One region of the Pseudomonas sp. NPDC087598 genome, then DNA from elsewhere that is predicted to be linked to it. Evidence: predicted binding sites of a transcription regulator. Region 1 holds the regulator's gene; the other holds the start of a gene.
What was found. Region 1 encodes sigma-54, which starts transcription at its own class of promoters, with help from an activator protein. Its sites were predicted from a motif close to ANTGGCATNNANNTTGCTNT; they were not measured.

Region 1 (4,383 bases):
CGCGGCGAAGTGAATTCGGGCGGCACCCAGGTCGAATTGATCGATTCGGTACGCATCAAGCGCACCGATGAGCAAAACCGCGATCTACTGGTCACCTCCACGCGCATGACAGTGTTCCCGCAGGAACAATATGCGCAGACCGAGCAACCCGTTAGAATCGACGGCGCTGGCGGTGTATCGACTGGCGTGGGAATGAAAGCGTATCTGAAGGAAAGCAGGATACACCTGCTATCGAACGTAAGAGGACAGTATGAGGCTCGTTAAAACCCTCCCTATTTTGCTCAGTCTGGGCGCAGCACTGGGAAGCGTGAGCGCCTGGGCTCTGCCGAACGATCAGCAACAGCCTATCCGCATCCAGGCCGACGACGCCCAACTGGACGACAAGAATGGCATTGCCACTTATAAAGGCGACGTCATCATCACTCAGGGCTCAATGAAGGTTACCGGCAACACTGTGACCATTACTCGCACGCCGGCCGGTGACATCGACGTGGTGACCTCGGTGGGCAACCTCGCCTACTTCGAGCAGTTGCAAACTGCTGGCGATACCAAACCCGTTCAAGGCTGGGGCGTGACGATCCAGTACCACGCCGCGCAAAATCGCGTCGTGCTGATCGACAAGGCCAAGGTTGTCGACAAGGACAACAACACGACCCAGGGCGAGAAAATCGTCTACGACACCGTGAAGAAACTGGCCAGCGCCGGTCGCGCTACCGGCAGCAAAGTCACCGAGTCGCGCCCGCGCATCGACATGGTGATCCAGCCGAAGAAGAAAACCGACGAGAAAACCCAGTAATGGCAACTCTGAAAGCTCAGCACCTGGCCAAGGCCTATAAAAGCCGCCAGGTCGTGCGTGACGTCAGCCTGTCGATCGACAGCGGCCAGATCGTCGGCCTGCTCGGCCCGAACGGCGCTGGCAAGACCACCTGCTTCTACATGATTGTCGGCCTGGTTCAGGCCGATCAGGGTCGTGTGCTGATCGACGATCTGGACGTCAGCCACCAGCCAATGCATGGCCGCGCCAAGGCCGGTATCGGCTATCTGCCGCAAGAAGCGTCGATCTTCCGCAAACTGTCGGTGGCCGACAACATCATGGCCATCCTCGAGACCCGTCAGGAGCTCGACAAGGCCGGCCGTCGCAAGGAGCTGGAAAGCCTGCTGCAGGAATTCCACATCAGCCACATCCGCGACAACCTCGGCATGAGCCTGTCGGGTGGTGAACGCCGCCGGGTGGAAATTGCCCGCGCGCTGGCGACCGCACCAAAATTCATCCTGCTCGATGAACCGTTCGCCGGTGTCGACCCGATTTCGGTCGGCGACATCAAGCAGATCATCCACCACCTCAAGGCCAAGGGCATCGGTGTGTTGATCACCGACCACAACGTGCGTGAGACCCTGGATATCTGCGAAACCGCCTACATCGTCAACGACGGTCAACTGATCGCCGAAGGTGACTCCGCGACCATCCTGGCCAACGATCTGGTCAAAGAAGTGTATCTGGGCCACGAATTCCGCCTGTAAGCGCAAAGTGCCCGGTGAGCCGCCCGGGCGCTGTATCGATTCAAGCAGGATTTAATACGCTTTAATTGTTACAGCGCTCTAGGCAAACACTTCAGTTTCAGGCATATAATTTGCTTAAGTTTGGCGCCCCGGCGCCCTGTAGTGGATGGCGCATAGCGCCGGCGAATAAGGTGTTAAGCCCCTGCCATGAAACCATCGCTAGTCTTGAGAATGGGCCAGCAGCTGACGATGACACCGCAGCTGCAACAGGCCATCCGCCTGCTCCAATTGTCGACCCTGGATCTGCAACAGGAAATCCAGGAGGCCCTGGAATCCAATCCGATGCTCGAACGCCAGGAAGAAGGCGACGACTTCGACAACTCCGATCCCTTGGCCGACAGCGCCGAACAGAAGCCCAACACCGAGATTCAGGAACCCTCCTATCAGGAAACCGCACCGACGGTGGACAACCTCGAGGACGGTGACTGGAGTGAGCGTATCCCCAACGAGCTTCCGGTCGATACGGCCTGGGAAGACGTTTACCAGACCAGTGCCAGCAGCCTGCCCAGCAGCGATGACGACGAGTGGGACTTCACCACACGCACTTCCGCTGGCGAAAGCCTGCAAAGCCACTTGCTGTGGCAATTGAACCTGGCACCGATGTCCGACACCGATCGACTGATCGCCGTCACCCTGATCGATTGCATCAACAATCAGGGTTATCTGGACGAAACACTCGAAGAAATCCTTGAGGCGTTCGATCCGGAGCTGGACATCGAGCTGGACGAGATCGAAGCCGTCCTGCACCGCATCCAGCAATTCGAACCCGCTGGTATTGGCGCCCGCAACCTCGGCGAGTGTCTGCTGCTGCAATTGCGCCAGTTGTCGGCCAAGACCCCTTGGCTGGCCGAAGCGAAGCGTCTGGTCACCGACTACATCGACTTGCTCGGCAGCCGCGATTACAGCCAGTTGATGCGCCGCATGAAACTCAAGGAAGACGAACTGCGTCAGGTCATCGAACTGGTGCAGAGCCTCAACCCGCGTCCGGGCTCGCAGATCGAGTCCACAGAAGCCGAGTACGTCGTACCGGACGTCATCGTGCGCAAGGACAACGAGCGCTGGCTGGTCGAGCTCAATCAGGAGTCCGTGCCACGCCTGCGGGTCAACGCCCAGTACGCCGGTTTCGTGCGTCGCGCCGATACCAGCGCCGACAACACCTTCATGCGCAATCAGTTGCAGGAAGCTCGCTGGTTCATCAAAAGCCTGCAAAGCCGCAACGAAACCCTGATGAAAGTGGCCACGCAGATCGTCGAGCATCAGCGCGGCTTCCTGGAATACGGCGACGAAGCCATGAAGCCGCTGGTCCTGCATGACATCGCCGAAGCGGTCGGCATGCACGAATCGACGATTTCCCGGGTGACCACGCAGAAATTCATGCATACCCCGCGCGGTATTTATGAACTGAAATACTTTTTCTCCAGCCACGTAAGCACCTCCGAAGGCGGCGAATGCTCGTCCACGGCGATCCGCGCGATCATCAAAAAACTGGTTGCCGCGGAAAATCAGAAAAAGCCGTTGAGTGACAGCAATTTCGCTGTTTTACTGGTGCAACAAGGCATTAAGTGGGGACGCCCAACCTTCGCAACGTACCGCGAATCCCTCGGGATCGCGCCTTCGAGCGAACGCAAGCGGTTGATGTAAGCCACGTTACAGCGTTCCAGTGGCAGGCTATCCAGCCTGCCGCTTTATGCACTGGCAACGAAGGAGAAGCTGTATGCAAGTCAACATCAGTGGACACCAACTGGAAGTGACCGAACCGCTGCGCATCTACATCAACGAGAAACTCGAACGATTGGAGCGCCATTTCGACAAGATCACCAACGTGCAAGTCACGATGTGCGTCGAAAAGCTGAAGCAGAAAATCGAAGCCACCTTGCATATACCCGGCGGAGAAGTGGTCGCCAATGCCGAGCATGACGACATGTATGCCGCGATCGACTCACTGACCGACAAGCTGGATCGCCAACTCAAAAAGCATAAGGAAAAGACCCAGAGCCTCCTCCAGGGCGCTACCGGTCGATAACCCCCTACTCCATGATCCGACTTGAAAGTATCCTGACCCCCGGCCGTTCCCTGGTGAACGTGCCGGGCGGCAGTAAAAAGAAAGCCCTCGAACAAATTGCCAACCTGATCGCCCGCGAAGTGCCGGATCTGGAGATGCAAGATGTCTTCGAGGCCCTGATCGCCCGTGAAAAACTCGGCTCTACCGGTTTTGGTAACGGCATCGCCATTCCCCACTGCCGCCTCAAGGGTTGCCAGTCGCCAATCAGCGCCTTGATGCACCTTGAAGCCCCTATCGATTTCGACGCCATCGATGGCGCCCCGGTTGACCTGCTGTTCGTTTTGCTGGTCCCGGAAGCGGCTACCGATGCACATCTGGAGTTACTACGCCAGATCGCCAGCATGCTCGACCGCAAGGACGTGCGCGATAAATTGCGCAGCGCCGCGAGCAACGAAGCCTTGTACCAGGTCGTTCTGGACGAGCAGAACGGGCACTAATCATGCGCTTGATCATTGTCAGCGGCCGTTCCGGCTCGGGTAAAAGCACCGCCCTGGATGTCCTTGAGGACAACGGTTATTACTGCATCGACAATCTGCCGGCCGGCCTGCTGCCGGAACTGGCCGAACGCGCGCTGATTCACACTGAACTGGCGCAACCGCTGGTGGCCGTGTCAATCGATGCGCGTAACCTGCCGAGCCATCTGACGCGTTTCCCGGAACTGCTTGAAGATGTCCGCAGCAAGCACATTCAGTGCGATGTCTTGTATCTGGATGCCGACGAGGAAACCCTGCTCAAGCGTTTTTCCGAAACCCGCCGTCGCC
Region 2 (4,383 bases), on a different contig from region 1:
GCGCTTCATTGGCAGCGGCATCGTCACTCGCTATTACAACCCGGAAATCCACATCGGCGCGTTCGCGCTGCCGCAGTACGTGCTGCAAGCGGTCAACAAGCCAAGTAACGACTGATTGCCCCGCGAGCTCCCCAGTGAGGGAGCTCTTGTGGTGAGGGGATTTATCCACGTTGGAATGCGCAGCGTCCCCAGAATCAGCTCCCGCGGTCTCCTGATACACCGCGGTGGCTGATTTCACGACTGCTGCGCAGCCGAACGGGGATAAATCCCCTCACCACAAAAGCACGCTCCCCACTTTGCTGCCTGCACCCAAGATGTCGTTTTTTTCATCTTCGCTCGTTGTAATCCTTTTGAACCAACTTTCGGCGTACCAGTCGATTTAGGTGTAAGCCCATTTGCGGGTTTGATCGAGGAGGCACCGATGCAAAAGTGGAAAGTCACTTTCGTGGATGACCATGGTGAAATTGTCGATGAGGTCTTCGAGCGTGCCGAATGCCCCAGTGACGATGAGGCTGCTCGACTGATCAAGGAACGGCTCCTGCCTGTCGCCGCCGAACTGGACCTGAACGATCTGGACGGCCGAACTCCCGATGCCGGCGTGAAAAGCCTGAAAACCCAGAACAGCATCGAAATCCGCAGCATCACGCCAATTTGAAATTCTTCCTGTCACTTGAAACACCAGGCCTTGGCAGCGGCTCTATCTTGGGGCTACTCTGCAAGCGAGATCAGCGAACGGATCGCTAAGGTCTGGTCTTGTCAGCTACATGCTTGTTTCCCGCGCGCAACCACGTTGCCGTAGTACTTAGGCCAAAGGCCCGGGGCGGGAATACGGAAAGTCTATCCATCTATCCGAGGGGGACGATTCATGAGCACAGCCTATCAAGAAGACATCAGCAGCAATGTTCTGCGCCGCATGAAAGAAGGCGGTTTCGACTTTTCCCGATTCCATCCCATCGAGTTCTACGCCATTTTCCCGGACGAGGACCGGGCGCGCAGGGCAGCAGGCAAATTTCGTGGTGAATCCATCAATGCCCAGGTCAGCGTGCGCGACGATGGCGCGTGGTCTCTGGAGTTGAGCAAAGTGATGTACGCGACATATGACGACATCGGCGATTTCGAGCAGGGGTTTTCTGCTGTGGTCGAACCGCTGGGCGGCATCATCGAGGGTTGGGGCGTCAAGCAGGAGGTGCGCAATCGCCACCGTTTGAACTGATCTCTTGCAGTAACTGTTGAGCAACGGCTGACCTTTGGGTTGGCCGTTGTTGTTTCCGGCGTCCGGAAACCGCGTAGCAAAACCCTGAAACAAGAATCCAGGGCAAAAAAAAGCCACCGGAGAGGGTGGCTAAAAGGGAAGACCGATAAGGAGAGGAAACCGGTCAGGGTTACAGCGGGGCGGGCTGCGACGGCAGTCCAGAGCAGTTGAGCCGAGTACCTCGTGGCGCGGTGGCCGATGAAGTTTTGCAGCGAATGCGCGGATTATCCGCAGCCGATGGCGAGCAGTGAAATCAACTCTGACTATGCTGGTGATAGGCGATGCAGTGCGTCGCAATGAAGCGGGGGCAATCAGGTTGGGGCATTTGCCGCACAGGAATGGTGCGGCGCCTGCGGCGTGAATATCCAACCGATTGAAATCAAAGCGTTTATGCCGATGGCACGGGCCTTGCGAAGGCCTGTATGTCCGGGTGACAAGGAGTACGGCATGATCCGCACCTATTTTGATGAGATGTACGATGCCGGCGGCCAGGTCCGCCCGCATTACCGGGAGTTCGCCCGATGGCTGGCCGACACGCCTGACGAGCTGCTGGCGCAACGGCGGCGCGAGGCTGATTTGCTGTTCCATCGTGCCGGCATCACCTTCACGCTCTACGGCGACGAGCAGGGCACCGAGCGCCTGATTCCTTTCGACACCATTCCGCGCAGCATTCCCGCCAGTGAATGGCGAATCGTCGAACGCGGCTGCATCCAACGGGTCAAGGCGCTGAACATGTTCCTCGCCGACCTTTATCACGAGCAGCGCATCATCAAGGCCGGGATCATTCCCGCCGAACAGGTGCTGGCCAACGAGCAGTATCAGTTGGCGATGCAAGGCCTGGATCTGCACCGCGATATCTATTCGCATATTTCCGGCGTCGATCTGGTGCGCGATGGTGACGGCACCTATTACGTGCTCGAAGACAATCTGCGTACGCCGAGCGGTGTCAGCTACATGCTCGAAGACCGCAAGATGATGATGCGCCTGTTCCCGGAGCTGTTCGCCGCGCAGCGCATCGCGCCCATCGACCATTATCCGAACCTGTTGCTCGACACGCTGAAAAGCTCCAGCCCCATCGATGACCCGAGCGTGGTCGTGTTGACGCCGGGACGTTTCAACAGTGCATTCTTCGAACACGCTTTTCTGGCGCGGGAGATGGGCGTGGAACTGGTGGAGGGCGCGGACCTGTTCGTGCGTGACGACAAAGTCTTCATGCGCACCACCGACGGCCCGAAAGCGGTGGACGTGATCTATCGCCGTCTCGATGACGCGTTTCTCGATCCGCTGGCGTTCAATCCGGACTCGATGCTCGGTGTGCCGGGGCTGCTGTCGTCCTACCGCTCCGGCAATGTGGTGTTGGCTAACGCCATTGGTACCGGCGTGGCGGACGATAAATCGGTGTATCCGTTTGTCACCGACATGATCCGTTTTTACCTCGACGAAGAGCCGATCCTGAAGAACGTGCCGACCTGGCAATGCCGCAATCCGTCTGAACTTTCCCATGTGCTGGCCAATCTTCCGGATCTGGTGGTCAAGGAAACCCAGGGTTCCGGCGGTTACGGGATGCTCGTCGGACCAGCAGCAACGACGGCGGAAATCGATGCGTTCCGCGAGCGGATCAAAGCCAAGCCGCACGCCTACATCGCGCAACCGACGCTGTCGCTGTCGACCTGTCCGACCTTTGTCGAAAACGGCATTGCGCCGCGCCACATCGACTTGCGCCCGTTTGTCTTGTCGGGTCGCGAAACCCGGGTGGTGCCCGGCGGTTTGACCCGTGTCGCCCTGCGCGAAGGCTCCCTGGTGGTGAATTCCTCACAGGGCGGCGGAACCAAGGACACCTGGGTGGTCGAGGATTGAAGGAAGCTTGCCATGTTAAGTAGAACTGCCTCGGATCTGTATTGGATGTCGCGTTACCTGGAGCGGGCGGAAAACCTCGCACGGATGCTCGACGTCAGTTATTCGCTGTCGCTGATGCCGCAGGACGGTCGCGGCGATGGTCTGCACGAATTGGCCATGCCGTTGTTGATCACCGGCACCCTCGACGATTACCTCGAGCGTCACGGCGAACTGCACGCCGAACGCCTGCTGCATTTCTTCGCTCTCGATGCGGCCAATCCGGCGAGCATCTACAGCTGCCTCGGCGCGGCGCGGGCCAGTGCACACGCGGTGCGCGGCCGGATCACCGCAGACATGTGGGAAAACATCAACGCCACGTGGCTGGAGATTCGCGGGATCGCCGAACAGGGCTTGAGCCGCTATGGCATGAGCCGTTTCTGTGAATGGATCAAGGAGCGCTCACACCTGTTCCGTGGTGCCTCTTACGGCACGATCATGCGCAACGATGCGTTTCGCTTTATTCGTCTGGGCACGTTTATCGAGCGCGCCGACAACACCTTGCGCCTGCTCGATGCCCGTTACGAGATGGCTGGCGATCAGGCCGAGGCGGTCAGTGACGGCACCGCTCATGCCTACTATCAATGGAGTGCCTTGCTGCGGGCCTTGTCATCATTTGAGGCCTACACCGAAATCTATCGCGATGCGCCGGGTGCCCGGCATGTTGCCGAGTTGCTGCTGTTGCGCGCCGATGTACCGCGCTCGCTGCGCGCCTGTACCGAAGAAATCGACCAGATTCTCGCGCAGTTGCCTGGGGCCAACGGTCGGCCGGCACAGCGACTGGCGGCAGAAATGGACGCGCGCCTGCGCTACACCGGCATTCACGAAATCCTCGAAGAAGGCCTGCACGCCTGGCTCACCGAATTCATTCCGCTGGTGCGCCAGTTGGGCAACGCCATTCACAGTTCATATCTGGAGGCTGCATGAGACTTTCCATAAGCCACGAGACCACCTATCACTACGAAGATCAGGTGCGGGCGAGCATCCAGTATCTGCGACTGACGCCTCACGACAGCGAGCGCCAGCACGTGCTGAGCTGGCAGCTCGACCTGCCGCGTCCGGTGCGCGCGCAACTCGATCCGTTCGGCAACATTCTGCACGTGCTGACCATGGATGAGCCGCACGAAGCGATCATCATCGGCGCCCGGGGGCAAGTCGATATCGACGAGTTGCGCGAGGCCGAACATGAGAGCCAGTCGGCGCTGCCATTCCTGCGCTTCACCCGTCTGACCGAGGCC

Region 2: ACIOWE_RS15855 (circularly permuted type 2 ATP-grasp protein) is a predicted target of sigma-54. The motif match lies at 1,648-1,667, and genes of this name have one in related genera.

What each region holds. Positions count from the first base shown of each region.
Region 1 is NZ_JBIUWQ010000011.1:102,975-107,357, forward strand. Features, by position in the region: gene lptC (LPS export ABC transporter periplasmic protein LptC) at 1-264, shown strand, start outside; gene lptA (lipopolysaccharide transport periplasmic protein LptA) at 251-796, shown strand; gene lptB (LPS export ABC transporter ATP-binding protein) at 796-1,521, shown strand; gene ACIOWE_RS08975 (RNA polymerase factor sigma-54) at 1,708-3,201, shown strand; gene hpf (ribosome hibernation-promoting factor, HPF/YfiA family) at 3,275-3,583, shown strand; gene ptsN (PTS IIA-like nitrogen regulatory protein PtsN) at 3,595-4,059, shown strand; gene rapZ (RNase adapter RapZ) at 4,062-4,383, shown strand, end outside.
Region 2 is NZ_JBIUWQ010000026.1:42,818-47,200, reverse strand. Features, by position in the region: gene speE (polyamine aminopropyltransferase) at 1-115, shown strand, start outside; gene ACIOWE_RS15865 (hypothetical protein) at 422-655, shown strand; gene ACIOWE_RS15860 (ribonuclease E inhibitor RraB) at 866-1,213, shown strand; gene ACIOWE_RS15855 (circularly permuted type 2 ATP-grasp protein) at 1,700-3,109, shown strand; gene ACIOWE_RS15850 (alpha-E domain-containing protein) at 3,122-4,072, shown strand; gene ACIOWE_RS15845 (transglutaminase domain-containing protein) at 4,069-4,383, shown strand, end outside.